Regions from separate parts of the Exiguobacterium sp. E17S genome, predicted to be linked through region 2. Evidence: riboswitches for the same ligand, from Rfam matches in the RefSeq annotation. Region 2 holds a riboswitch; each other region holds the start of a gene.
The links. A riboswitch is a leader RNA that binds a small molecule or an ion and turns the genes downstream of it on or off. The one in region 2 is predicted to bind S-adenosylmethionine.

Region 1 (9,961 bases), on a different contig from region 2:
GTGAAGTTAGAAGAAGAAATGAGGTGCACGTACGTGATTACATTCTTGGATTATTATCAAAATCAAGTGGAATTAAGTTTTGATGACCATCCGTTCTCGGATCGTCCCTTGCACGTGTGGGTCATTGCCGTGTACGAAGGAAAATGGTTGCTGACCCATCATAAGCAACGTGGTTATGAATTTCCTGGTGGAAAGGTTGAACCAGGGGAAACGGCGGAAGAAGCTGCACGTCGTGAAGTAATGGAAGAGACGGGTGGGGAAATCGATTCCCTCTCATATGTCGGGCAGTATCGGGTTGCCGGAAAAGGCGATACGATCATCAAAAACATCTACTTCGCGCAAATCGGATCATTGTCGTCTCATCTTGCCGTGGATGAAACAGATGGTGCTTTTCTATTCGAGGAACTCCCTGATCGTCTCGATACGAATCGACAATACAGCTTTATGATGAAGGACCGTGTCCTTCCGGAGACGCTCCGTGTACTTAGCGAACGCCGATTGGTTTGAACTTCCGCGGCAAGGTCCGTTTCGGACGTTTCGGATGTTTTATACCACGGCGGACGGAGAAAGGGTCGGTGCCTATATCGTACTCCCGCAAGTCGCGAACGGTCAGGGAATTCTCTACTTGCGTGGTGGAACGCGTTCGATCGGAATGGTCCGACCGACACGACTGCTCGCGTTCGCACAGGCAGGCTTTTTTGTCATGGCACCTTTCTATCGAGGGAATCTAGGCGGTACGGGAAAAGAAGACTTCGGTCATCACGATATCGAAGACGCCTGCAGTGCCTTTGACTGGTTGCAGCAACGTGTCTCGCATGTTCACGCATTTGGATTTTCACGTGGTGGACAGATGGCATTGCTCCTTGCGCATCACCGTCCAGTCGCCCGAACGGTGTCCTGGGCAGGGGTGACGGAGTTGACGTGGACGTATGAAGAGCAGAAGACGATGCAAAAGATGCTGCGGCGATACACGGGAGGTACACCAGACACGGTTCCTGATGAATACGCGGTTCGCTCGCCGCTCCATGTCGAACCTCAAGGTGAAGTATTATTGATTCACGGTGCATACGACGAGAACGTTCGTTTACGACACGCAACCGCTTATGCTGCACGTCATCCTGAGCAGACGACGCTTCAGACTTATGCCTATGCCCATCAATTTCCGATTCATGACAAGTTGCGTGTGACGCGGAATGTGTTGAATTGGTTTGAGACTGGTATCTATAATCGATGATTTAGCCGGTACGATGAATGTCGTATCGGTTTTTTTGTCATCTGAAGAATTGAACTTACATACATAATGGGAAAAAAAGAATATTGATTCGTTGTAAAAAACAATAAACTTCCTGAAAAATAAATTTTGATATAATTAGAACTATATGAGTAATGTAGAGGGGGATGGAGGACGATGGATATCTTACTTGCACGTCAACCCATCGTTGACCGAATCGGAGCAGTTGATGCATTTGAGTTGCTGTATCGTTCCGTCAAACAAATGAATGTATTCGACGGTGATCTAGCGACAATGGATGTATTAACGAATACACTCGTTCATATGGGTGTGGAGCATGTCGCTGAAGGTAAAAACCTTTTCGTCAACTTTACAGCGGATCTCTTGAAAAGTGATCTGATTCACTATTTAGATCCAAGTTTGTTCGTCATCGAAATTTTAGAAACAGTCGATATCGATACAGAGATGTTATCTGTATTGCACAGTTGGAAAGAAGCAGGTTTTACGCTAGCACTCGATGATTTTGAAACGGATTTACTTCGTCAACATGGAACAGAATTATTCGCGCTAATTGATTTAATTAAAATCGACATCGAGGCGATTTCCCCTCGCGAGCAAAGCGCAATCCTGCATATCGTCCGACGTAATTATCCCCATATTAAGATGCTTGCCGAACGAGTCGAGACACATGAGGATCACACACGTTGTCTTGAGATGGGATATGACTGGTTCCAAGGCTATTTTTACGCTAAGCCGATGTTGATGAAGGGAAAAGCTGTCCCTCCTCAATTGCCGGTATTGCTGAAGATGCTAAAATGGCTCGATACGGATGAAAAATACGATGAAGTCATTGATGAGATTGAAGCAAATCCGTATATCAGCATTCAAGTACTGCAACTGATTAATTCTCCAGGAATGGGATTACGAAATACAGTCAGCTCTGTTCGTCAAGCCATTTCACTACTTGGCTTCTCGCAACTCAAAAGCTGGATTTCGTTAATTGTCTTACGCGAGATGAAGCTTGCTAGTCCTTACGAATGGTCAAATGAGTTACTCCGGTCTTCCTTACATTGTGCAAAACTTTGCGAGTTGTTTGCGAAAGAGACGCGTACGTTAAAGCCGGAGAGTGCTTATATGATCGGTCTGTTATCACACATTGATGCGTTATTGTCTGTGGATATCGACGACATTATCGACCAACTGCCAATTGAAGATTCTCTAAAGGTCGTTCTACAAGGAAAAGATCATCCGTTTCGGGATTGTTTAGTGCTTGCAATCAGTGCAGATCGCGGTGATTTTGATCAGTTCGAACTACTCAGTCAACGTTTAGGTGTCTCGCTTACTCGTTCCTATGCGCTACTAGCAGAAAGTCAGGTGTGGCTCAAGCAAAAAGAAACACATATTCAAGAAAAAACGGATTCTGTTTTAGACTAAAAGTGAAGTGCATGTTTTTCTTGATCGAGAAAAACGTGCACTTCTTTTTTTGTTGATCATGAATTAATTTCTTAAGAGATTTACCGATTTTTAAACATAAAAAAAGAGCCCGAAGGCTCTTTTTTATAGGCGTGGACCAGCTGACTTGATCGCATCCGTCGCACTTTCGAAGCGAAGGAAATTGTGTTGGAATTTCTCAGCAAGTGACCGCGCTTGTGTGTCGTATTCGTCCGGATTCGACCAGACGCGTACCGGATTGAGTAACTCGCTTGGAACACCTGGAACTTCAAGTGGCATATGAAGTCCGAAAATCGGATGTTCTTCTGTTGGAATCGTTGCGAGTGTGCCGTTGACGGCAGCATTGACCATCGTCCGTGTATACGATAGCTTCATGCGACTACCTGTTCCGTAAGCACCACCTGTCCAGCCTGTGTTGACGAGATAAACAGTGACACCATGACGATCAATCAATTCGCCGAGCATCGTCGCATATTTTTCAGGCATCAGTGGAAGGAACGGTGAACCGAAGCATGTTGAGAATGTTGCTTCCGGTTCCGTGACACCGCGTTCTGTTCCGGCGAGTTTTGATGTATATCCTGATAGGAAGTGATACATCGCTTGTTCTTTCGTCAATTTACTGATCGGAGGCAAGACACCGTAAGCATCAGCCGTCAAGAAGACGATTGTCTTCGGGTGACCAGCACGTGACGGAACAGCGATATTATCGATTGCAGTGATCGGATAAGCAGCACGCGTATTTTCCGTCAACGATGTGTCATCGTAATCAGGATGACGGGCTTCGTCGAGCACGACGTTTTCAAGGACGGTTCCAAAACGGATCGCGTCAAAGATTTGCGGTTCTTTTTCACGCGATAAGTTAACGGTCTTTGCATAACATCCACCTTCGATGTTGAAGACACCGTCGTGCGACCAACCATGTTCGTCGTCCCCAATCAATTGACGGCTATCGTCTGCTGACAGGGTGGTCTTACCAGTACCGGATAGACCGAAGAACAAGGCGACGTCGCCTTCGTGTCCGACGTTTGCCGAGCAGTGCATCGAAAGGACATTTTCTTGTGGCAAGAGATAGTTCATGACGGAAAAGATGGATTTTTTGATTTCTCCCGCGTATTCCGTTCCACCGATCAAGACGATCCGGTGTTCGAACGACATCGCGATGAACGTCTCGGAGTTCGTTCCGTCAACGGCAGGATCTGCTTTGAAATGTGGCGCATAGACGACCGTGAACGGTTCGAAGGCAGCCACTTCAGGATACTCGCGTAAAAAAAGTTGTTTGGCAAACAGGTTATGCCAAGCGTATTGTGTGAGCACACGGACCGGAAGGGTGAAGTGCGTATCTGCTCCAGCAGCAGCTTCTGTGTAGTAGAGCTGATCGGCTTCGTTCATGTAACGAAGAACCTTTTGCAACAATTGTTCAAATTTGTCTCCATCCATTGGTTGGTTGACATGACCCCAATCAATGTGAGACTCGCAGGAAGAATCACGGACGATGAACTTATCTTTTGGTGAACGACCTGTAAATTTCCCCGTTTCTACAGATAATGCGCCGTTCTCAGCAAGGACACCTTCTTCGTTTCGAATCGCATGTTCGACAAGTTCAGCAACAGATAGTTGTTTGAACACATGCTCTTTCTTGAGTAGTTCTTCGATATTCAGGACCGTCATCGGCATCCTGACCCCACCTTTCCCCTACGTTGGTTTTGGCTCACTGAATTTAGTATGACACATTTATTATATATGACATACTAAAGAGAGAGCAATCATTTTCTGGTGCTGATTTCTATTTATCTGGAAACGCTTTCAGCATTAACAGTTTAACATCTCTTTCAAAAAGTTTCGACTAGAATTTGAAACCTTGCTTGACAGAGTAGGTACAACTTTATATCATGTAATTCGTAACGGATACTCTTATTCTGAGCAGGTGGAGGGAACAAGGCCCGAAGAAACCCGGCAACCGTCCTACATTAATTCACATATTAATGAGGGAAAAGGTGCTCTCCTGAAGCGAAGTAAACACTTCGAACGATAAGAGGGTAAAGGAAGAACGCACAACCTTTCCCTGACCATTTTTTGGACTTGGAAAGGTTTTTTTCATTTTACCGTCCCACTCAACTAGGGGAAATGAGTACACCGTCAAATTCTTTTTTGGGAGGGTCATACATGACAAACCTTAATCGCCGACTATTCACGTCGGAGTCAGTCACTGAAGGTCATCCAGATAAAATCTGTGACCAAATTTCGGATTCAATTCTTGATGCAATCCTCGCAGCGGATCCAAACGCACGTGTTGCGGCAGAAACTTCTGTCACAACAGGTCTTGTTCTCGTTGCAGGTGAGATCACGACATCAACTTACGTCGACATTCCAAAAGTCGTTCGTGAGACAATTCGTGAAATTGGCTACACACGCGCGAAATACGGTTTCGATGCAGACACGTGTGCTGTATTGACATCAATCGATGAGCAATCAGCAGACATCGCTCTTGGTGTCGACCAAGCGCTTGAAGCACGTGAAGGTAGCATGTCTGATGCAGAAATCGATGCTATCGGTGCAGGAGACCAAGGTCTCATGTTCGGTTACGCAACGAAAGAAACACCAGAACTCATGCCACTTCCAATCTCGCTTTCACACCGTCTCGCACGCCGTTTGGCAGAAGTGCGTAAAAACGGTCAACTCGACTACCTTCGTCCGGACGGAAAAACACAAGTCACGGTCGAATACAACGAGAACAACGAGCCGGTTCGTGTCGATACAATCGTCATCTCGACACAACACGCAGAAGAAGTCACGCTTGAGCAAATCCAAGCTGACTTGAAAGAACACGTCATCACACCGGTCATCCCGGCTGAATACATCGACGCAGCAACGAAATTCTTCATCAACCCAACTGGTCGTTTCGTCATCGGCGGACCACAAGGAGATGCTGGATTGACGGGTCGTAAGATCATCGTTGATACGTATGGTGGATACGCACGCCACGGCGGTGGAGCATTCTCAGGTAAAGATCCAACAAAAGTCGACCGTTCAGCTGCATACGCAGCACGTTACGTCGCGAAGAACCTCGTTGCTGCAGGTCTTGCAGATAAAGCAGAAGTTCAACTCGCGTACGCAATCGGTGTCGCGCACCCAGTATCAATCGCGGTTGACACATTCGGTACAGGAAAACTTCCTGAAGCGCAACTCGTCGAATTGGTTGCTGAAAACTTCGATCTTCGTCCGGCTGGAATCATCAACATGCTTGATCTCCGTCGTCCGATCTATCGTCAAACAGCTGCATACGGTCACTTCGGTCGTACAGATGTTGAGCTTCCATGGGAGCAAACAGATAAAGCAGCAGTTCTTGAAGAACAAGCAAAACGTTTCGCATAATCAAAAAGTCCGAGAACCCTACGCGGGTTTTCGGACTTTTTTGTTTACGGGGAACTTTGCAGGAAACGAATGTTTTTTCTAGAAGAGGGTAAAAGTACATGAGTCGATTCGTATGAATACAAAGGGGGGTTCCGATTATGGAAATACGCGAAGCTATTCCAGCTGATGCAGGACGTATTCATGACATTGCCGTCACATCTTGGTTGGATACGTATGCAGAAATCTATTCCGAACGTTCGAAAGCGCATTTCGTGCAGGAGGCGTATCCGCAAGAAGAAGTCGTTCGTGCGATCCGGACGGCGGAAGAAGCACGGGGAGAGTATTTTTATGTCGGAATCATCGATGAGGAAATCGTCGGTTTCATTCATGCTGTTGATGTTGAGGGAACGTGGGAGATCATTCGTCTGTACGTCTTGCCGAAATATCAGCAAAACGGCATCGGGCGACGGCTGATCCGTGAACTCGAACGACAAGGAGCCGTCCCACTCGAAGTATACGTGGAGGCACGTAACTATAAAGCACGTCAGTTCTTAACCTCATTCGGTTTTGAAGAACTCAGTGAGATGACGGAAGAAGTCTTTGGGCAAGTAGAATCTGTCATTCGTCTTCGCCATGTCGCCTCATGAAATCCGTCTTGGGACGGTTTCGTGTGCGTTTGAAATAAGGTATCGTAAAAAGGAAGTATGAAGTGAAGAGGTGAGTTTGTGGTTGAACAACCAACAGGAATCATCGTATTAGTCTATCCGTTACAACTGCGTGCCCGTCCGAGTGAAGCCTTGATTCGGGTACTCGAACGAGAGTATGAAGTATTACTTGTCGACGCACCACGTCGCATCTCGTTTGAAGAGCATGGTCAACTGTTAAAAGAAGCATTACGTGAAGCCGGGAAACGCAAGCTACCGATTCATATCGTTGCCTGTAGCATGGGCGCACTCGTCGTCAATCGTCTGTTGCAAGAATATGAATTACCGGTCGCAAGCCTTGCGTTCATTTCACCGTTGTTTGATTGGCATCCGTCAAAACAACTCGGAGGCGTCAAACAAGTCTTTGCAAGTGCGTTCGATCGTTTCCGGCCCGATGCGCCACTCGGTACGTTGCCGTTTGGTCAAAGTACGGAAGATACCGTTCGCATCGGTGAACTGACCTATGCACAGTACCGGGAAATCGAAGAAGAGATCGTCGTACATGACGAGGAACGAAAAAAACTGCCGCGTGTGAACTTGGCTTGTTTTTATGCACCGGACGATCAGTTCGCAGACGTCAAGTTGACGCTTGAAGTATGCCGGAAAATGGGTGGCGATCAGATTTACTTACAACGTCTACACGGATTTCCGCATTTTAGTTTCGAACGGTTGAACACACGGTTTGCAGAAAAATTAATGTTGTTCTTTAAGCTTGTTGAAGAATGAAATAACAAAAGTGATGCCTCTAAAAAGGGGCATCACTTTTTTGTGTCCCATCATCCGCGTACTTTTTTCTCGATCGCGATGATAAACGGGGGATGATTTTGTTGATTCAAGAAACGGTACTGGAGAACGGCATAATCTTGCTGATCAAGGGCTGTGACGTAATCGAGGACAGCGTCGCGTTCCCGTTTTCCCTCCAGGTGACCGTGATAGACGACGAGGACGACAAGACCGCCGGGAGCGAGGACCGGGAGGAGGGCATCGAGTGCTTCGAGCGTCTCTTCACCTGTCGTCGTGATCGATTTGTCGCTTCCAGGCAGGTAGCCGAGATTGAAGACACCGGCACGAACAGGACGTTGTTCGTCCGAAAGACGGGCACCGACATGGATGTGGCTTTCATGATAAAGGTCGACGCGTGCTAACATTCCGGCTTCGTCGAGACGTCGAGTCGATTCCTCGATGGCTTGTGCCTGGACGTCGAACGCAAGGACTCGACCTTCTGGACCGACGCGTTCTGCTAAAAACTGTGTATCATGTCCATTTCCGGCAGTCATATCGACGACGCAGTCTCCGGGTTCGATAACGGACTCGAGTAATTGTTTCGTATAAGGTAGTACACGGGCAAGTGACATGGCATAGACTCCTGTTCCTATGATCTGTTTTTCTAGTAATGGTTCAGTATGTGCAAGATTCTTTCTGCATTATATCATTTTTTGATTCGTTGACGAAAAGCGAAGTGGCTTGACAGCTAGGGGACGGATTGCGTAAAGTGGCAAGGTTGAGAATGAAATAGGAGGACCACAGGTATGCCAAAATTACCAAAAGCGGTCTGGATCCTCGTCCTTGCGATGGCCATCAATACGACGGGATCCTCTTTTTTATGGCCGTTTAATACATTATATATTCATGAATATCTAGGAGAGTCGATGACAAAAGCAGGGATGGCGTTGTTCGTCAACTCGGCCTTAGCAATCGTCGGAAACTACTTAGGTGGAAAAGCGTTTGACCGTCTCGGTGGCAAGAAGACGCTTGTCATCAGTGTCATCGGACTTGTCCTGTCTTCCGTCGGCTTGTTGCTGTTTCATCAGACGTACCTCGGATACGTCGCGATGCTTGGATTGATTGGATTCGTCGGTGGGATGGTTTTTCCGACGATCTACGCGATGACGGGTGTCATTTGGCCTGAAGGCGGGCGTCGTGCCTTTAATGCGATCTATGTCGCACAAAACGTTGGTGTAGCGCTCGGGACAGCTGTCAGCGGTCAAATCGCTGCCTTTTCGATTCAGTACATCTTCATCGCCAATCTCGTCCTCTACATCGCCTTTGCCATCATTTTGTTCGTTGGTTTGTCCTGGATTCAGGCACCGGCGCGGATGCATGCGGTGCATGACGAGATCGAAACGACACGCACACCCCTTGCACGCGGTGCGGCACGGACGATGTTGCTCGTCTCGATTGGTTATGCCTTACTTTGGTTCGTTTATGTACAGTGGCAAGGAACCTTTGCTGTACATACGAAATCGCTCGGTGTCACGATTTCCGAATACTCGATTCTTTGGACGATTAACGGAGCACTCATCGTGTTCGCACAACCTTTACTAACACCAATTCTTCGTTGGTTTGGAGATGACTTAAAGCGACAATTGATGACCGGTACAGGAATCTTCCTCTTGTCTTATCTGATCGTTCCGTTCGCAGGAGGATTCAAGATGTTCCTCGTCGCGATGATCATCCTGACGATTGGTGAAATGTTCATCTGGCCAGCGGTTCCTGCCATGGCAGCGAGACTCGCGCCAATCGGAAAAGAAGGAGAATTCCAAGGGTACGTCAATATTGCTGCTTCAGCGGGGCGAATGATCAGTCCGACCGTTGGAGGGTTGATCTACGATTTATCTGGTATGTCAGCGGTCTTCTTGACATTGATTGGATTGATTCTGTTAGCGGGCGTCGTCTTCCTTCGTGCCATTCCAAAAATCACATCATGAACATCATCTGTAAGACAGCGGACATTATGACCGCTGTCTTTTGTTACGTCATTCGTTCGAAAATCATAAAATAAACATTTAATAATATGGAATATTTCGGCAAAGAAACGGGTACTTTTTAATCAAGAACTTGAAAAAGAAAGGTCATATGAACGTTGCTTCTTTTTGACTGGAGGTGCACGAATGGAAAGGTGTCAATTCATCACAGATGCCGCAACTTGGACGACACACGTACAGCAACAGCCTCTTGATATCTTCTACAGTCACCAATATGTCACGCTCAACGCTAGACCGTCTGAGCAAGCGGTGCTATTCCGTTATGAAGGTGATGCAGGAACACTGTTCTATCCCTTTTTAAAGCGCCGGATTTTTGATACGCCTTATTCAGATCTCATCACGCCGTATGGCTATGGTGGACCGGAAATCATCGGTCAACTGACTGCGACTGAAATGCAGCATGCACGCTTATTGTTTGAAAGGTGGGCAAAGCGAGAAGCGATCGTCTCGGAAATGAT
Region 2 (9,961 bases):
CGTCGGAATGACTTGACTGATGTTACCGGCATCCGTCGAACCAAGACCCGGTCGTTCGTCTAAGTGGACCTTTTCACCAAGCGATTCTGCTTCTTCTTGGAACAGACGGTCGAACGTCCGGTTGAAGACGAGGTTATCGACTTCATTTTGGAAGGCGATGACGTCAAGTGTCGCCCCAGTCGCGAGTGCCGCGCCTTGGGCGACGGCTTTGACTTTTTCCGTGACGGCATTCAATCGTTCCCGTGTCGTCGCCCGGATGAAGAAACGTGCTTTTGCGTATTCCGGGATGATGTTCGGCGCATCACCTCCATGCGTGATGATTCCGTGAATCCGGACATCGTCCGGTAATTGCTGACGTAACGCATTGATTCCATTGAAGAGTTGAATGACAGCGTCAAGGGCGTTGATGCCTTCCTCTGGTGACGCCGCTGCGTGTGCCGGACGACCCGTAAAGGCAAAGTCGAGCGGATCGACCGCAAGGGAAGAACCCGTGATCCGTGTTTGTCCCGACGGATGGACCATCAAGGCCGCATCGATCCCTTCCAACAACTGATGTTTGACGAAACTGCCTTTCGCACTACCGTTCGGTCCACCTTCCTCGGCTGGTGTTCCAAGGACAACGACACTCCCGCCGACTTCATCGAGCACTTTACTGAGCGCGATCGCCGCTGCGACGCTCGTCGTGCCGATGATATTATGACCGCACGCGTGACCAATACCCGGCAACGCATCGTATTCAGCAAGAAAGGCAATCGTTGCGCCTGGTCGGTCGCTCGATTTCTTCGCGAAGAACGCGGTATCGTGCCCCGCGACGCCGAGTTCTACTGTAAAACCTTCCGCTGTTAGACGCTCCGCATGGAGCCGCGAAGCAAAGAATTCCTCGTTCCCGATTTCCGGCGTTGCATGAATCCGATGACTTGTCTCAAGATACGATTCCCGTTTTTGTTCGATGTCCTGTTCAATCGTCTCTACCCATGTCGTGCGTACTGGTGTCGTCATACTGTCCACTCTCCTTTTGAAATTATTCGCCGATATCGCTCAGTGGAACGAACGTCGGGATCGTACTGCCTTTATATTCTTTTTTGATGAAGGCCGCGACATCTTTTTGTTGATACAGCGATGCGATTTTTTTCAGTTCTTTTTTGTTCTTGTCTTCCGTCCGTGTCGCGATGATGTTGATGTATGGTTTTGCTGTCTCGTTCTCATGGACGATCGAGTCCTTGATCGGGTTGAAGCCAGCGTCAACGGCAATGCCATTGTTGATGATTGATGCCGCGACGTCCGGTAAGACGCGTGGCGTTTGCCCGGCGACGATCGGAACGATTTTTAGCTTTTTCGGATTCTCGACGATCTTATCGACCGAACCGTTGCCATCGAAGTCGTCCGGTAGCTTGATCAGACCTGCTTCTTGCAGTAACAAGAGGGCGCGTCCCATGTTCGTCGCTTCGTTCGGAACAGCGATTTTTCCGCCAGTTGGAATGTCTTTGACGTCCTTGTATTTATCCGAGTAAATCCCCATCGGTGCGATAACAGTCGTCGCAATCGGCGATAGCTTCAAATTATGTTCTTTCTTGAAAGCGTTGAAGTAGGAAATCGTCTGGAAGGCATTGGCGTCGATCTCGCCCTCAGCCAGTGCCATGTTCGGCTGGACATAATCGGAGAACTTGACGAGCTCGATTTTGATGCCCTCCTTTTCTGCTTTTTTCGCGACATAGTCCCAAACTTGTGTGTCTGAACCGCTGACACCGAGCTTGATCGTCTTTTCGTCTTCTCCTGATGCTGCGCACCCGGCAAATAAAATCGTCGTGAGTGTTGCTCCAATTGCTACTGTTTTTTTCATGGCTGAATCGCTCCCTTGATTAATGTCTTCTAATTTTTCGTGCGACGATGTTGCCTGTCGTCTGTAAGCCTTGGACTAAGATGACGAGAATCCCGACCGTGATGATCATGACTTTCGTGTCGAATCGTTGATAGCCATAGGTGATCGCTAAGTCACCGAGACCACCGCCTCCAATCGCACCTGCCATCGCTGACGCCCCGATCAAGCCGATCGTCGCGATCGTTAAGTTAAGGATGAGTGAACCGAGTGCTTCCGGTAGGAGGAAGCGGAAAATCGTTTGAAACGGTGTCGCGCCCATCGCTTCTGCTGCTTCAAGAACGCCTTTATCGACTTCGAGTAAAGAACTCTCGATCAGACGCGCCATGTATGGTGCAGCGTAAAAGACGAGCGGGACGATTGCGGCTTCTGTTCCGATCGATGTCTGAACGATCAAGCGCGTCAACGGGATGATCGCGACGAGTAAGATGATGAACGGAATCGAACGGAAAATATTGACGATACTGTTGAAGAACGTGAACAGCGGGACATTTTCAAGCAATGCTCCTTTTCGCGTGACGACAAGCAGGATACCGAGTGGTAAGCCGATCAAGGTCGAGAATAAGAGCGAAACGGATACCATCGTCATCGTCTGCAAAAATGCTGTCCAGATATCACTGTAATTAACTAGCATGAGCAAGTACCTCCTCGACCGTCACCTGTGCCTGATTGATGTAGTGTAACGCTCGTTTCACTTCAGTCGGCTCACCAATCAACTCGACGAGTAAGGTGCCGAACGGCGTATCCTGCAACTCCGTGATGCTACCGTGCAAGATGTTGACATCGACGTCAAAGCGTTTCGCAACTTGCGATAAGAGTGGCTGCCCGGTGTGATGTCCGAGGAAATGAATCTTATAGATCGGATTCGCATTCCGGGACTCGATCAACTGGCGAATCGATGCTGGAATCTCGTCGTGCATGACGGAGCGGACGAAGTTCTGTGCTGTCTCGGTCTGCGGGTTTGAAAAGACATCAAAGACCGTTCCTGACTCGATCAGTTTCCCAGCTTCAATGACAGCGACGCGGTCGCAAATTTCCCGAATGACGCCCATCTCGTGGGTGATCAAGAGAATCGTGATCCCGTACTCCGCATTGATACGTTTTAATAACTGGAGAATATGATGTGTCGTCTGGGGATCAAGCGCTGACGTCGCTTCGTCACACAAGAGGACGGAAGGTTGCGTCGCGAGTGCCCGGGCGATACCAACGCGCTGTTTCTGCCCACCCGACAATTGATCCGGATAATGATCCGCCTTGTCCGCGAGATCGACGAATTCGAGTAACTCCGTCACCCGGCGGCGAATTTCGTCTTTCTTGACGCCTGCGAGAACGAGTGGTTTCGCGACATTCGTAAAGACCGTGTTCGCATTCAATAGATTGAAGTGCTGAAAAATCATCCCGATCCGTTGTTTTGCTTGGCGCAATTTTTTCGGAGACAGTTGCGTTAAATCTTCTCCATCGACCGTCACCGTTCCTGACGTCGGTCGTTCTAATAGATTGACACAGCGGAGCAGTGAACTTTTTCCGGCACCGCTAAAGCCGATGACACCAAAGATTTCGCCTTTTTCGATTGTCAGGTCGACACCGTCAAGCGCTGCGATCGACTGATCTTTCGTGACGTACGTTTTTTTGACTTGATGAAATGCAATCATTCCGTTTTCCCCCTTCATTCAACAAAAAAGGTCCCTTCTTGAGAAACAAGAAGAGACCTGGATCCGCACAGTGGCAGAATCCACTCTACTCATCTCTCAGACATCTGTCTGATGGAATTGGCACAGTGCTCATAATGAGTCTGTTGCCGAGGTTTCGTAGGGCCAGTCCCTCCACCTCTCTGGATAAGTATTGCGGTATGAAATTCGTATGTGTGTTGTTGCGTTGTTGCTTATGTCGTAAAACTAATTTTTACATTACGGGTCGAAACTTTAAAAGTCAACCAACTTTGCAAAAATAATCCATTTGGCGCATATCGACGGATGATTAAGTTATGAATTAGCTTAATGAACGGATCATGATTCGTCAAGAACGATTTGACAAGTCATTTTCGAACGTGCTACCATCGTTTCAATGATTATTCCGACAATTCCAATATGATATTTATCAAGAGTGAACGAGAGACCTGGCTCTATGACTTCACGGCAACCTGCAATCTGTAAGGTGCTCCGACCAGCAAAGCGCGGCTTTGGATGATACGGTGAAAAACTCGTGGGCGTCCAAGCAGTGACGTCGACGAGTTTTTTTCATGAATGGAGGAAAAATAGTAATGATGAACTATCCTGTACTGACTGGTGCTGAAGCGTTTTATTTTCAAGGTGGATCGATCGGCATTCTAATCTGTCATGGGTTTAATGCAACACCGCAAAGTGTCCGAGACGTCGGTGAGGCATTCGCTGCTGAAGGTTTTACCGTCTATGCCCCGCGCTTACGTGGACATGGAACGAACGTCCGCGAGTTTGAACAATCGACTGCTCGATGTTGGAAGCAAAGCCTGCAAGACGGCTATGAACGTTTACAAGAAACATGCGATCAAGTCTTCGTCATCGGTCAATCGATGGGTGCGACGCTTGCACTGTCACTCGCCGCTGACGGCATTCCGTTTGCCGGCATCATTACGATCAATGCCGCACTCTCCGTTCCTTCTTACGAAGCACTTTCGTTCGAGGACGGTCCAGAGTATTTACCAGAAGGGGCACCGGACATCAAACGGTCTGCTTTCGAAATCATCTATGACCTCGTTCCAAGTCGTTGTGCGTTCGAACTCGTCCGTCTGATGGATGAGACGAAAGGACGCCTCGGATCGATCCTTCTGCCGACATTAATTCTCTACTCGGCGACCGATCACGTCGTCCCGCCGTCGAGCTCGGATTATCTGCATCAGCACATCGGAACGAATGATAAACGAAGCTACTGTTTACTGAACTCGTACCACGTCGCGACCCTCGATCATGATCAGGATTTGATCGTTCGTGAGACGATCCGTTTTATCGAACGCTCAAGCCGGTTCTCACAGGAAACGGGATAATAAAAAAACAGCTATTCACTTAGAAGCGAATAGCTGTTACATCAAAGGACGACCGCGACCGGTTCGTCTTTTTTAATTTTCTTGGTGCTGCACCGATTGGAGCGGCTTCGGTTTTCCAGGCACCTCATGGCAATGGCGGCACCGTGGCTCATATGATTCTGAAGCGCCAACTAGGATGATCGGATCATCGTAGTTCGCTGGTTTTCCATCAATCAACCGTTGTGTCCGGGAAGCCGGATCACCACATGAAAGACAGATGGCTTGCAGCTTCGTTACGAATTCTGCGCGCGCCAGTAATTCCGGCATCTTGCCAAATGGCTCTGCCCGGAAATCTTGATCAAGGCCTGCACAAATGACGCGTTTTCCGTCTTGTGCAAGTGCTTCGATGACTTGTACGATCTCATCATCAAAGAATTGAACTTCATCGATTCCAACGATTTGTGTTTCCTCTGCTACTGCTGCGTAGAGATCGCGACTCGTCGCCATCGGAATCGCCACGACGGAGTTGCCGATATGAGAGACGACATGCTCTTCATGGTACCGGTCGTCGATTGCCGGCTTGAATACTTGAACGGGCAGTTTGCCGTACTGCGCCCGTCTGACACGACGAATCAACTCTTCCGATTTCCCGGAAAACATACTGCCACAAATTACTTCGATCCAGCCGTACTGATTTATTACATGCATCATCGTCCGACACCGTCCTCTAAAAATAGTCACTTTAACGAGTATAGCCCGAAACGGTATCGAGAAAAAGGGTTGACTTCCGGAAATCAAAATTCATTTTTTCTTTACCTAGAATTTTTGTCCTTTCATTCCAACCGTCCCCTATTTCCTGTACACTGAAGAAGAAGACTCTCACGAAAGAAGGTGTCCCCGATTCATCATCTCTTACATGACATCCTGCACCAATATGGTGCCCTTGGTCTCTCCGTCCTTCTCGCAGGTGGTATCGTGGGATTGCCGGTTCCTGATGAGACCCTGCTCGTCCTGTCCGGTTTTTGGATGCATCAAGGCAATCTACCACTCGTCGGTACGATTCTCGCTGCTTACGCCGGCAGTTGTATCGGGATGACGATCAGCTATTTACTCGGATTAAAACTCGGTATGCCACTATTACACCGCGTCGGACCGAAAATGCGTATCTCAGAAAAACATATTCTTTCCGCTGAAGCCGGATTTCGTCGTTACGGGAAATCGGTCTTGATCATCGGTTACTACATACCTGGTCTCCGCCAACTCTCTGCCTTTTTTGCAGGTGTCTCGAAAATGCCGTTTCGCGTGTTTGCGAGTTATGCGTATACAGGTGCGTTGATTTGGATCAGCGTGTTTTTAGGCGCCGGCTACTTCGTCGGTCGTCATCTCTCGTTCCACAAAGTCATGGACTATATCTTGGCACATCCGGAAGTCATGCCGTATTTAATCGGGATTGCCGGTGGAATCGCCTTCTCCTTCGTCTTGAAGACGTATCTCGCGTATCGTTCACAATTCAGTCTATACAAAAACAGCCTGCTTCCATAATGGAGGCAGGCTGTTTTTTTAAGAACCGACAAGTGATTACTTGCGGCCGTATTTTTTGTTGAAGCGATCGACACGACCATCTGCCGCGTTGAACTTTTGACGACCTGTGTAGAATGGGTGCGAGTCTGAAGACACATCCACACGGATGAGTGGGTACTCGTTACCATCTTCCCAAGTGATCGTTTCGTTCGAAGAACGAGTAGAACCGCTTAAGAATTTGTACTCAGTCGTTGAATCCATAAATACTACTTTGTTGTAGTTAGGGTGAATTCCTTGTTTCATGGTTGATTTCTCTCCTTCCGCCCTGGTTCATTTGCTGAGCCAGAGTAAGTTACCTTCCTATACTAAACGATTTTTTTACGCGTCGCAATAGTTATTTTTCCGTCGTCGTTTCCTTCTTGACGGTACGCGGTTTAGCCGGTGCGCGTCGGACCGTCTTCTTCTTTTCTTTCTCGAGTTCAACGAAAAATTCTTCATTATTTTTCGTATCGCGAATCTTACGCAGGAACGTATCGACGAACTCGTTCGACTCATTCATCGTCCGGCGAATCGTCCAAAGCGCATCGAGTTGCTCTTTTGGAAGCAAGAGTTCTTCCTTCCGTGTACCGGACTTCCGAATGTCAATCGCTGGGAAGATCCGACGCTCTGACAGCTTACGATCAAGATGCAACTCCATGTTGCCCGTCCCTTTGAACTCCTCATAGATGACGTCATCCATGCGTGATCCTGTCTCAACGAGTGCTGTCGCAAGAATCGTTAAACTACCACCGTGTTCGATGTTTCGCGCTGCCCCAAAGAATCGTTTTGGCTTATGGAACGCAGCCGGGTCGATCCCCCCTGAGAGCGTCCGACCGCTTTGCGGTACCGTTAAGTTATAGGCACGTGTCAGACGCGTGATCGAATCCATCAGGATGACGACATCCTTCTTATGTTCGACGAGTCGCATCGCCCGCTCGAGGACAAGCTCAGAAATCCGGACGTGGTTGTCTGGTGTTTCGTCAAACGTCGAGCTGACAACGTCTGCTCCTGGAACCGAGCGCTCAATATCTGTTACTTCCTCAGGACGCTCATCAATCAAGAGAATGATCAGTTCGACATCCGGATGATTCTCCTGAATCGAGTTTGCGATTTCTTTGAGGAGTGATGTCTTCCCTGCTTTTGGCGGTGCGACGATCAAACCACGTTGACCAAACCCAACCGGTGCGATCATATCCATGACACGCACAGATAGATGGCGTGGTTCTGTCTCAAGTCGCATTAGACGATCCGGATAGATCGGTGTCAGTGCCGGGAAAAATAAACGGTTACGGGCAGTATCTGGTGCTTCACCGTTGACGGCTTCCACGCTAAGTAATCCTTGGAATCGTTCGTTTTCCTTCGGTGGACGGACTTTACCTGTGACGACATCACCATTACGTAGATTAAAGCGTCGGATTTGAGATGCTGCGATATAAATATCTTCAGAGGATTGGGAATAATTGATAGGACGAAGGAAGCCAAAGCCACCATCGTTTTGCATTTGTGGGTTGCCAGGGATGACTTCGAGTACCCCTTCGAGGAAATAAAGACCAGTCGATTCAGCCTGTGCTTTTAAAATCTTGAACATCAACTCGCGTTTACGGGCTTCCCGGTATTGTGGGACATTCTTCGTCTTTGCGATTTCATAGAGTTCTTTTAATGTCAGTTGGCTCAATTGAGCCAGTGTATAGGAACGTTCTGGTTTATCTTTTTTATCAGTTGTTGGCATGTTCTTCACCTATTCTTTATAAATTCAACTGCATTCAGCATACTTCCATACATACATCAGGAGGTATGTAATTTTATTCGTGAACTAAAGGTATCATATTTTTTTGAATTCGTCGTTAACAATCCTCTGCGTTTCTTACTTTGTAATATTCAAGGATATTATTTCAGTTATGTTACAAAAGCATCTGTTTTGTCTTCTAACTGAAAAAACGTTTTCAAGTGTGCTCGTGCTAAGATATTCCTGCAGACAAAATTCTTACACAGTTGTAAGGTAGACTGCTTAATCACACACTTAATGATTTCATCATATAACTTACGGACGCAACACACTACATTTAAACGGAGGAATTCTTAACATGAAACGTTTTCTAGCATCGATCGCGACGGCAGCCTTAGTGGTTTCAGGTTTTACATCAGTGGGTACAGGTAAAGTTGAAGCAGCGACAGTCACGAAAGTCAAGATCACGGACAACGGTCTTCGTGTTCGGACAGCACCTTCTACGAAAGCAAGCATCGTCGGGAAAGTCAACGCTGGTCAAGTCTTTACATACAAAGGCAAATCAGGCAGCTGGACAAAAATCTCATACGGCGGTAAAACACGCTATGTCTACTCACAGTACACAAAGACATACAAATCATCTTCTAGCGCTAAAAAATCAACAAGCTCTTCTTCTAAACGGACGAAAATCCTGAACGAAGCAGCAAAACATAAAGGTACACCTTATGTATGGGGCGGAACAACGACTCGTGGATTCGACTGCTCTGGTTTCACAAGCTACGTGTACAAGAAAGCGGCTGGTAAAACATTGCCACGTACGTCTTCTTCACAATATTCTTCTTCTAAGAAAGTCAGCGTTTCAAAAGTACAACCAGGAGATCTTGTCTTCTTCTCACACGGTAGCGGCATTCAGCACGTTGGGATCGCAACAAGCAAGTCAAGCATGGTCAACTCAGAAACAGGTGGCGTTAAATACTCAAGCTTCAAATCAGGGTACTGGGGTTCACGCCTTGTCGGCGCAGGATCTTACCTATAATTCATCATCTCAAAGCGGTTGAGCATTGGCTCGATCGCTTTTTTTATCTCATTCATAAGGAGGAAACAAGATGCATGTCTTAATCACAGGTGCTTCAAGAGGTCTTGGTCGTGAATTCGCTTATCTGCATGCCAAGCAAGGGGATCACGTCCTGCTCGTCGGACGCGATGCGACAGCGCTCTTCGAGACGAAGTTCCATGTCGAGCGACTCGGGGGAACGGCAACCGTCTTTCCGTATGACTTAACGCAGCGGACGCATCGTCTGGCACTGTTTCGGGCAACGGAACAGATTCCGGTCGACTGCGTCATCAACAATGCTGGAATCGGTGTCTTCGGTTCCTTCCTTGAGACCTCGTTTGAAGACGAGTCCCGGATGATTGCTTTAAACATCGAAGCGTTGACACACGTGACGAAGATCTATGCCTCACGGATGAAAGAACAGGGAATCAAAGGACGTATCGTCCATCTCGCGTCAACGGCTGCATTTGAAGGCGGACCATGGCTGAGTGTCTATTACGCGACAAAAGCCTATGTCCTTCATTTCTCGGAAGGCTTGACAGAAGAGCTCGCAGTAGACGGGATTCAAGTGAGCGTCGTCTGTCCGGGCGCGACCCATACCGGCTTCGAATCGGCAGCAAATCTTGATCAATCACGCTTGTTCTTGCGACCAGGCGTCATGGATGCTCCGACGGTTGCGCGCATCGCCTACCGTGGCTATATGAAAGGGAAAACATTCATCGTGCCTGGCTTCGGCAATGCCTGGTA
Region 3 (9,961 bases), on a different contig from region 2:
AGCGCGGGTCGTCCTGTTTACGGGAACGGGGAAAGCATTTAGTGCGGGTGCCGATTTAAAAGAACGCGCGCAGTTAAACGAAGAAGAAGTCCGGCGCAATGTCCTTGCGATCCGCAACGTCTTCACGTCGATCGCACAATTGCCGCAACCAACGATCGCAGCCGTCAACGGTCACGCGCTCGGCGGTGGGTTCGAGTGGATCCTTGCCTGTGATTTCCGTTTTCTCGTCGAGGATGCACTCGTCGGCTTGACGGAGACCAGCTTCGGGATCATTCCGGGAGCCGGTGGAACACAACGATTGCCACGACTGATTGGGGAGACGCGGGCAAAGGAATTGATCTTCACGGCTAAAAAAATCGATGCGATGACAGCAGAACGGTACGGACTCGCGACAGCCGTTGTTGCCCGGGAAGCGTTGATGACGACGTGTCTTGAGTTTGCCCATCAAATGTTACAGAATGGTCCGATTGCCTTGCGCCAAGCGAAGCGAGCGATTGATCAAGGGCGGGATGTCTCACTCGAAGAAGGACTACAGCTCGAAACAGAAGCTTATGAAGTCGTCATTCCGACGGCTGATCGTCAGGAAGCGCTACAAGCCTTCGCTGAAAAACGAGCACCGCGCTTTGAAGGAAGATGAGGATGGTCGACGTTTGAAATAACCCGTATACTAACGATACACACTATGAACGACTGAAGAGAGAGTGAATACCATGAGTGCGAACACCCAATCGATGATCTTTACGATTTACGGCGATTATATCCGCCATTACGGCAATCAAATTTGGGTCGGTAGTTTAATTCGACTCGTCAAAGAGTTCGGACATAACGAGCAGGCCGTTCGGGTCGCGGTATCCCGGATGGTTAAACAAGGCTGGCTCGTCTCCGAGAAACAAGGAAATAAAAGCTTCTATTCATTAACACCACGTGGGGTGGAACGGATGGAGGAGGCCGCACGCCGGATCTACAGATCAACACCGCACGACTGGGACGGGAAGTGGCGGACGCTGATGTACACGATTCCGGAGGATAAACGCCAGATTCGTGATGAGCTGCGCAAAGAACTGACGTGGAGTGGGTTTGGCAACTTATCGAACGGGGTTTGGATTTCACCGAACCCGCTTGAAAAAGAGGCGGAACGATTGATCGAAGCGTACGAGATCGAAGAGTATGTCGATTTCTTCGTCGGTGAATACCACGGTCCGAAGCAGGATCAATCCCTCGTCGAGCGTGCGTTTCCGCTGGAGGAATTGCAAGAGCGTTACGAGACGTTCATCACGGATTACAGCCGGCAATACATCGTCCATCAGAGTCAGCTCCAACTCGGAGAAATGACGGATGAACAGTGTTTCGTCGAACGGACGATGCTCGTACATGAATACCGGAAGTTTCTATTCACGGATCCCGGATTACCGCAAGAACTGTTACCAGATGCTTGGAGCGGACATCACGCGGCGCTCTTGTTCGAACAATATTACCGATTGCTCGCACAACCAGCGAGTCGATTCTTCGAATCGATCTTTGAAGAGACGCATGATGTATCCCAACGCAGTGCCTCGTACGACGCAGCGGAACATCCGCTGTTTGCAGAGAGGTGAGCATTTATTCGAATGAAAAGAGCGGGACGGATCAGTTGATCCGCCCCGCATTCGTGTCATTCAGATGTATTCTGTTCAGCTGATTCTGCGAGAATGTTCCGGAAGGCATATCCTTTATCGACGTAAGAATCAATCGACTCCTGAATCATCGCGAGATCCGCTTCTGTTAGTTCACGCACGACTTTACCGGGAGAGCCGATGATCAGCGAACGGGGTGGGAAAACTTTTCCCGATGGAATTAGCGTATTCGCCCCGATGATGCATTCTTCACCGATGTCTGCATGATCAAGAACGGTCGCACCCATTCCGACGATCGAACGACGTCCGATTTTGCAACCGTGTAAAATCGCGTTATGTCCGACCGTCACTTCATCTTCAATGACGACGGGTGCCCCTTCATAGAGATGGATCGTCGCGTTGTCCTGAATACTGCAGCGTTTCCCAATTGTAATCGGTCCTTCGTCACCGCGTAAGACAGCGTTGAACCAGACGGTAGACTCGGAACCGATCGTGACGTCTCCGATCAGATAAGCACCAGGAGCGAGGAATACATCGGAGGCAACGTTCGGATGAATCGATTGATACGGAATCTTCATAACAGAATGACCTCGTTTCTATAATAAGATGAACTACTATTCATTCCATGTCAGTATAGCATGTGAGTGAAGGCGAGAACGGAGGAAAGACATGTTTCTGATTTGTGAGCTCTTTAAAATTCGATATCCTTTGATTCAAGGAGGAATGGGTAACATTAGTCATGCGGCGCTTACGGCAGCGGTGTCGAATGCAGGAGGACTCGGTACGCTCGGGTGCGGGACATTGTCGGTTGATGAAGTGGCGTCGCGGATTCACGAGACACGAATGCTGACGGATCAACCATTTGCTTTGAACATCGCGATTCGGGTGTCTCCTTATACGGAAGCACTGATTGATCTCGCGATTGCAGAAAAGATTCCGGTCGTCTCCTTGTCGGCCGGAAACCCGGCACCGTACATAGCGCGACTTCAAGCTGCTGGCATCAAAACGATCGCGGTTGTCGCCTCGGTCAAACAGGCGTTAAAGGCAGAACAGGCAGGTGCTGATGTACTCGTAGCGGAGGGAGTTGAAGCAGCAGGCATCAATTCACCGCTCGAGCTGACGACGCTGACCTTGATTCCGCAACTCGTCGATCGGGTCAACATTCCGGTCCTGGCAGCAGGTGGGATTGGTGACGGTCGTGGACTAGCAGCTGTCCTGTTGCTTGGTGCGGCTGGCGCACAGCTCGGAACACGGTTGATTGCGACGGAAGAGGCGAAGGTTCATTCGGCATACAAGGCGCACTTAATGGATGCGACCGATACCGATACACGCATCATCGGACGTTCCGTCGGATTCGTCCGACGTGTCCTTGATGGTCCTTACGTCGAACGACTCACAGTAGAGACACCTGCTGCTTTTCTCGATCAGACGAATGAGTCGTATCATATTACAGGCGCTCTTGAGGGCGATGAGGAGAACGGATATGTCAACGCTGGACTGGTTGCGGGATTGATTCATGACGTGCCGACTGTTGCGGAGTTGTTTACGCGCATGATGGCGGAAGCAGAGGAACAGCTGAAACAAACGACGACTCGTTTTACGACATGAGCATATAGTGAGGGACCCGTGATGCCACTTGTGGACAGCGGGTTTTTTCATGTTTTTTTGAAAATGGGACATTTGTCCTTTTCAAGTAGGGCACGAGTAAGGTCTACTCTAGTGTAGAGATTAAAGGAGGAGATGACGTGCAAGGAGTCGTGTTTGCTTTGATGAGCGGTCTGTTCATCGCCCTGCAAGGCATATTCAATGCGCGCCTTGCGACAGGCGTCGGACCGTGGTTGTCCGTATTGATCGTCCACTTTGTGGGTCTGATGGGTTGTTTAGTCATTTACAGTTTCGTACGAGATCGGAAAATCGGTGGCTTCCGTCAGTTACCATGGATTTATGCGAGTGGCGGTTTGATTGGCGTGCTAGTCGTCGTAACGGAACTGACAGCAATCCAAAAACTCGGGATGACATGGGCAATGTGTTTATTACTCGTCGCACAGATTTTATGTGCGTTTGTGATTGATTTAAAGGGATGGTTCGGTGTCTTAAAAAAACAAGGAAATCGTGGTCAGTGGGTTGGTGTGGGTCTCATGCTTGCAGGAGTTGCGATTTTCTCACTTGCCTAAAGGGAGGGAATGAACATGGAAACCGTCATTCAACAGTATGGACTCGATACGATTTTGACGGAAGAGACGCGCGCTTGGTTGCGTCAAGAAACCTTCCAAAAAGGGGAACTCCTCTGTACGACAGGGGCAGCGATCGACCGGATGTACTTCATCGTCGCAGGCAAGGTCAAGATATCTGCTGCCTCGTCAGAAGGGAAACAACGGATTCTACGATTCAAGACACCACTGACAGTGATCGGTGACGCTGAGTTCATCAATGAACGGGAAGTGCTGAATACGGTCGAAGCAGTGACCGATGTCGAGGTGTTGAGCGTACCGTATGCGATTTTACGCGAGCACAATACAACGAACGTCTTTCTGCAATTCTTATTACGCACGATCACAGCGAAGTGGTATGCCGACTCGAAATCAGCGTCGCACCATGTGTTGTATACAGTTGAAGAGCGATTTGCAGGGTATTTGTTGTCGATCGCTTCTGAAGCCAGTGACAGTTTATTTTATCAGGAGATGCGGACGTCGAACTTACATGACGTCGCCGACTGGCTTGGAACGAGTTATCGCCATCTCAATCGGATCATCACGAAATTATGTGAAGAAGAGATTCTCGTTCGACGACGCGGGAAAATCATCATCGTCGATCTGGAGCGGATTCGCGAGAAGGCGAACGGCAACAGCTATGAGTAGGGAGGAACGAACATGGTAATAGGCATCGTGTGTGCCGTGTTGGCAGGGATGTTAATCAGTTTACAGACGGTATTGAATGCTCGGATGAGTGACGCGTTTGGAGCTTGGGCGACGACGACGCTGGTCTTCTTTGTCGGTTTCGTCGGAGCAAGTGTCACGTATGTTCTGTTTCGTGGTGGAACAATCGGACAGATTCAAAACGTATCGCCACTCTATTGGTTTGGTGGACTTGTCGGTGTCGGCGTCGTTTTTTGTGTCATGCGTGGGATTCAGTTGCTTGGTCCGTCCGTCGCCATCTCTGTCGTTCTGATTTCGCAGTTAAGCTTTGCTCTTGCTGTTGATACGTTCGGCTGGTTCGGTTTACCACAAATTGATTTATCGTTCGGTCAGCTCGTCGGTCTCGCCGTCATGGTATGTGGGATCTTCGTTTTGAAGCGGTATCAAGTCGTCGCGCCGGAAGAGAAGGCGGCGGATCAAGTAGAACGTGTTTCATGACTTATTTTTTCATAACAATGAAACAGGTCAGCAAACAAATGTTTGCTGACCTGTTTTTTATATGCATTTTTTGAATTAAACCGTCGTCGTATCTTTCCATTCCTGCTCGATGAAAGCATCGCGACCAGAGGCAGCACGATCTTTTTTATAATGTTCTGGATTTTTCTTATGGAAGTCTTGATGGTACTCTTCCGCCGGATAAAATTCAGAAGCGGCATCGATCCGCGTCACGATCGGTTGTTTGAAACGATTGCTTGCAGCAAGAGCGTCACGGGAAGCGATCGCTGCTTCGTGCTGCGCATCCGTATGATAGAAGATTGCTGGTGCGTACTGCGTGCCGCGATCTTGGAATTGACCTTCTGCATCCGTTGGATCCGTTTGTGGCCAGTAGAGTTCGAGCAGACGCTCGTACGGGAACAGGCTCGGGTCAAACGTGATTTGGACGACTTCGAGATGTCCCGTCGTTCCTGTCTTGACTTGCTCGTATGTCGGATTGTCGACGTGTCCGCCCATGTAACCTGATACGATTCCCTCGATTCCTGGTAATTCTTCAAACGGTGTCACCATGCACCAAAAACATCCACCTGCAAATGTTGCTTTTTCCATCTGTCTCTTCCTCTCCGTGGGAAATCCCCATTGTATGTCTGACAGCGAGAAAACGAAAACGACTCCTTCGCTTGGTTGCAAAAGGAGTCGCCGCTTTTTATCAACCAAAGCTTTCGCTTTGCTGGTCGTAGCACCTTGCTATGCGCAGGTTGCTGGGACGTCATCGATCCAGATCTCTCGGTCCACTCTTGATAAGGGTATATGAAGTTGATGTCATTCGTTATCATTGTTGTGATGATACCATTCACACAGAAATAAAGTCAATCCTTAGGTTTCAAGGCACGTAAAACCGTCGCTCCGAGTGTCTTCGCACCAATCAACAACGCCTGTTCGTTGATTTCGTACTGCGGATGATGCTGTGGATAGTTGACGCGACCGTCCGTATATCCGGAGCCAGTAAAGAAATAACTTCCCGGGACATGTGTTAGATAATGCGCGAAGTCATCCGCAGCCATCATTGGTGTGAGTGCCCGGACGGATGCTTCCGGTAAGAAAGAAGCGGCTTCCTGAACAAGTTTTGTCTCGTCCGGATGATTCCAGAGTGCTGGATAACCAGTCGTGAAGTCGATTGAATAGGTAGCACCGATGCCGGCACATGTCGTTTTGGCGACAAGATCGACTTCTTGCCGGAGCTGATGCCGCAATGTCTCATTGAACGTCCGAATTTCACCGACGATGCGTGCTTCACCCGTGACGATGTTCGGAGCCGTTCCCGCATGGAAAGAACCAATTGCAAGAACAGCAGGCTCAAACGGATCGATCCGTCGACTGACGAGATGCTGTAAGTTGCAGACGAGCTGCGCTCCAGCGACGAGCGCATCTTTTGTTTTATGTGGTGCTTGGGCATGCCCGCCTTGACCGTGGACGATGATTTCGAATTCGTCGATCGCACATAATGTATGTCCTTCCCGAAACCCAATCGTACCAACCGGTAAATCATTTTCGAGATGTGTCGCAAAAATCGCATCGACACCTTCGAGGACACCGGCTTCAATCATTTGAATCGCTCCACCGGGAAAGACCTCTTCACCATGCTGGTGAATGATTCGAATCGTTCCTTGCAATTGATCACGCAACGGATAGAGCGTAGCAGCCAGGGCCATCACCATTGCCGTGTGACCATCATGCCCGCAAGCATGCATGATACCAGGATGGATCGACCGGAAAGCAAGCGTTGTCTCTTCCTGAAGTGGTAATGCGTCAAAATCTGCGCGGACAGCAATCGTCGGACCAGGTTGTTTACCTTCAATCGTCGCGACGACCCCACGACCTCCAACGGCTGTTTGATGAGGAATGCCTCGTTCTGTGTAAAAGGCAGCAATCTGTTCTGGTGTGCGGACTTCTTGGAAGGACAGTTCCGGATGCCGGTGGAAATCACGACGTAACGCGATCATCGTGGGTTCAAATTGTTCAAGTGCTTCAAAAAGTTGAGTTTGCATCTTCAAGCTCCTTTGACGTGTGTCTTTTCGTGAAAATGGGTACAGATACAGGTAATCACGAAAGGGGATAATGAAACATGGGAGAAATCGTCGTCAACGCTGTACTTACAATCAAAGCAGGACTCGCGGATCAAGTTTTCCCGATTCTACAAACGGTCTATCATGCCTCACAAAAAGAAGAAGGATGCTTACGTTATTCCTTGCACCAATCGATCGAGGATGAGCATCAATTCATGCTGTATGAAGTGTATCGGGACGAAGAGGCGCTTGAAGCGCATATCGCATCCGATCATTATAAAGCATACCGTGAACAGATCGAGTTATACTTGATGGATCGACAAGTAACGAAATACGTCGAGATGACATTCTGACGTGTTGCGATAAGAAGAGACGAAGCCGTCGAATTCGACGGCTTCGTCTTTTTTTGTCTTACATCGATTTAAATCCGAGGAAATGCTCTTGCCAACGCGGTTCATAAATCGAATTGATTTGGAGCTGTGAACCGCCCGCATGGATGAAGTGTTCGCTATCGAGCATGATTCCGATATGCGATGGACCATCCGTGTAGGTGTTCTGGAAGAAGACGATATCCGAGCGTTTACCACTCGAGATACTCGTCCGGCGATTCGTAAAGAAAGCACCGTACCAGTAGCCACGAACGTTCGTCCGACCACCGTATTTTCCAGCCTTGTTCGTCGCGTAGTGAATCAAACCGGAACAGTCAAAACCACCATTCACGGCATCTTGCGAACCCCATGTGTATGGTGTGCCGATATGTTGGACTGCTGCTTGGATCAGCTTTTCACCACGCGTATTGTTCTTTTTGACGACCCGTTTATCGGACGTGATCGTCACAGCGGATACAGGAAGATAAACAGGTGTCCAGCCTGACTGGATGACATAGAAGTTTCCGACTCGATGACGCGGATAAACCCGTTTGCCTTGTTCAACGAGTCCGTTGCCTTTTGGACTTGTCGGACTCGCAAAGAACGACGTCGTCTGTTTGACCGTATAGATTTTCGCCCGGTCGATCGCTTTTTGTGTCAGTCCCATATCGGGTTTGCTCGTGCTGATATAAGGGTTGAGGACATAACCGGTTTGACCATTTGCCAGGCGAACTTGCCAAAAGTCATCATCAATCGATTTCAGACCAATCAGTTTTGTTCCTTTCTTCAAATAGGCAGCTGGGCGACTGTAAGCAACGTCGGCAGAGAAGAGTGGCGTCTGGTCCAGGTGGACATAAAATGTCGTTCCTTTTTTTGCTTTTGCCGTCGGCTTGTTCAGTCCGATACGACTCGAATCGACGAAACCAAAGGCATTTTTATATTTGACGCGTGTATAATAACCGCTTTTTCCGTAGATCGAAATCGAGGTCCCTTTTTGAGTGTGCCGATTTTTTTGCTCGAAAGTTTTGCCTGCGAACGAATGACGACATCGTCTTCCGTCACATAGCGTTGACCAGTGACGTCATACAGATCCGGCTTTTTCGTCACGAGATCCGTCGTCTTGACGTAGCCGTAGACCGATCCTTTTTTCAAGCGTGTGTAACTACCGCTTGTGCCGTAAACCGTTAGTTTGTCAGCTCGTTTGACGGAATACATAATTTTGCTCTTCGTCGAAGCAGATGTGTAGACGGACAAGTTGCGTTTCGCGTATCGTGTCCCGGTTGATGCATAGACTTTTCCAGTACCGAGATCAGCTGTCTTGACGTAAGCATGAACTCCACGGAAGATGATCCGGCTATAGGTACCGCTTGTGCCATACACCGTCAGCAGCGTATTCGTTTGGTGTTGCTTCAAGACAGGACTTGAAGATTTGGCGTCCGAATAGATTGGCGTAGCGCGCTGAACATAGAGGCGTGCAGTCTTCGGATAGTATTTCAACGTACCGAGATGTGCCGTCAACACATAGGCATACTCGTCGTTTCGTTTGATTCGTGTAAATGACCCCTCGATGCCGTACGTCTGAAGAGAAGTATTCACAGGAATCGATTGTACGACTTTTCCTTTTGTAGTCGCAGTAGCATAGACCGTCGTCTGCTGTTGGACGTAACGTAGCCCGGTTTCCGAATGGTTCACGACCTGCGCATCAGCTAAATCAGCCGTCAATACGAAGGCGTAACCCGTCTTAGTCGCAACACGCGTAAAAGTACCGATCGTACCGAACGTTTCGAATGCTTGATTTTGAGTGACAGCTGTCTTCGCGCTCGTCGTCTTCGGTTCAACGAAAAGAGAAGTCGTTCGTTTGGCATAACGCAGTCCTGTTTCCGGATAATTTTCGACCTGCGCATCAGCTAAATCAGCCGTCAATACGAAGGCGTAACCCGTCTTAGTCGCAACACGTGTAAAAGTACCGATCGTACCGAACGTTTCGAATGCTTGATTTTGAGTGACAGCTGACTTCGCGCTCGTCGTCTTCGGTTCAACGAAAAGAGAAGTCGCTCGTTTGGCATAACGCGTTCCAACTAATTTCGGAAGTTGCTCGAGTTGTGTCGTAGAGACGTAGACGTATTGCTCGTCCCATTTCAGACGTGTGAACGTGTCGAAAGTGCCGTATGTATCGATTCGCTGATAGGCGGGAAGTGTCGTCACGACGGTGGAATCAAATGGTGAAGCAACTAATGAGAGTGGACCTTTCGACGTCAGTGTTGCTTGTTTTTGAAAGACAGGTGCTGTTTGCGTCAACGCGTTTGTTGCGACATAAGCAGCGCCTTCTTGCCAACTGACACGGGTAAAGTCACCGTCCGTGCTGAGTGTCTTGAATGTTGTTCCTGCTGGTAGTTGTTGAATGACCGTTGTGGAATCAGCCGTTTGTAGCAACGCAGCATCCTCTTTCAAATAAGCCGTTCCAATCGTCTCGGTGACTGTTTGTGTTTCTGCCATCGGTTGAGCAGGTGGCGATTCAGCGAAAGCGGGTGCGGGTAAAACCGAGCTCAACATTAACGTTGCGG

Region 1: it holds a riboswitch for S-adenosylmethionine, as region 2 does, so the genes downstream of both, metK (methionine adenosyltransferase) here and AC3B4V_RS14725 (alpha/beta hydrolase) in region 2, are expected to answer to the same signal.
Region 3: it holds a riboswitch for S-adenosylmethionine, as region 2 does, so the genes downstream of both, msrA (peptide-methionine (S)-S-oxide reductase MsrA) here and AC3B4V_RS14725 (alpha/beta hydrolase) in region 2, are expected to answer to the same signal.

The regions. Positions count from the first base shown of each region.
Region 1 is NZ_JBYLRU010000001.1:1,386,911-1,396,871, reverse strand. It holds gene ytkD (RNA deprotection pyrophosphohydrolase) at 34-507, shown strand; gene AC3B4V_RS07205 (alpha/beta hydrolase family protein) at 479-1,234, shown strand; gene AC3B4V_RS07200 (EAL and HDOD domain-containing protein) at 1,409-2,665, shown strand; gene pckA (phosphoenolpyruvate carboxykinase (ATP)) at 2,789-4,357, opposite strand; SAM riboswitch class I at 4,592-4,718, shown strand; gene metK (methionine adenosyltransferase) at 4,847-6,055, shown strand; gene AC3B4V_RS07185 (GNAT family N-acetyltransferase) at 6,193-6,681, shown strand; gene AC3B4V_RS07180 (serine aminopeptidase domain-containing protein) at 6,760-7,464, shown strand; gene mnmM (tRNA 5-(aminomethyl)-2-thiouridylate-methyltransferase MnmM) at 7,515-8,114, opposite strand; gene AC3B4V_RS07170 (MDR family MFS transporter) at 8,268-9,446, shown strand; gene AC3B4V_RS07165 (peptidoglycan bridge formation glycyltransferase FemA/FemB family protein) at 9,630-9,961, shown strand, end outside.
Region 2 is NZ_JBYLRU010000006.1:64,632-74,592, reverse strand. It holds gene AC3B4V_RS14745 (M20 family metallopeptidase) at 1-999, opposite strand, end outside; gene AC3B4V_RS14740 (MetQ/NlpA family ABC transporter substrate-binding protein) at 1,022-1,840, opposite strand; gene AC3B4V_RS14735 (methionine ABC transporter permease) at 1,860-2,510, opposite strand; gene AC3B4V_RS14730 (methionine ABC transporter ATP-binding protein) at 2,500-3,528, opposite strand; SAM riboswitch class I at 3,615-3,718, opposite strand; SAM riboswitch class I at 3,968-4,069, shown strand; gene AC3B4V_RS14725 (alpha/beta hydrolase) at 4,137-4,895, shown strand; gene AC3B4V_RS14720 (thymidine kinase) at 4,968-5,582, opposite strand; gene AC3B4V_RS14715 (DedA family protein) at 5,766-6,416, shown strand; gene AC3B4V_RS14710 (type B 50S ribosomal protein L31) at 6,453-6,698, opposite strand; gene rho (transcription termination factor Rho) at 6,790-8,163, opposite strand; gene AC3B4V_RS14700 (C40 family peptidase) at 8,519-9,196, shown strand; gene AC3B4V_RS14695 (SDR family NAD(P)-dependent oxidoreductase) at 9,267-9,961, shown strand, end outside.
Region 3 is NZ_JBYLRU010000002.1:279,382-289,342, forward strand. It holds gene AC3B4V_RS10600 (enoyl-CoA hydratase-related protein) at 1-637, shown strand, start outside; gene paaX (phenylacetic acid degradation operon negative regulatory protein PaaX) at 711-1,595, shown strand; gene AC3B4V_RS10610 (gamma carbonic anhydrase family protein) at 1,652-2,191, opposite strand; gene AC3B4V_RS10615 (NAD(P)H-dependent flavin oxidoreductase) at 2,283-3,221, shown strand; gene AC3B4V_RS10620 (DMT family transporter) at 3,359-3,787, shown strand; gene AC3B4V_RS10625 (Crp/Fnr family transcriptional regulator) at 3,803-4,471, shown strand; gene AC3B4V_RS10630 (DMT family transporter) at 4,484-4,966, shown strand; gene msrA (peptide-methionine (S)-S-oxide reductase MsrA) at 5,042-5,572, opposite strand; SAM riboswitch class I at 5,667-5,770, opposite strand; gene AC3B4V_RS10640 (M20 metallopeptidase family protein) at 5,833-7,011, opposite strand; gene AC3B4V_RS10645 (putative quinol monooxygenase) at 7,089-7,382, shown strand; gene AC3B4V_RS10650 (C40 family peptidase) at 7,441-8,187, opposite strand; gene AC3B4V_RS10655 (SH3 domain-containing protein) at 8,292-9,961, opposite strand, start outside.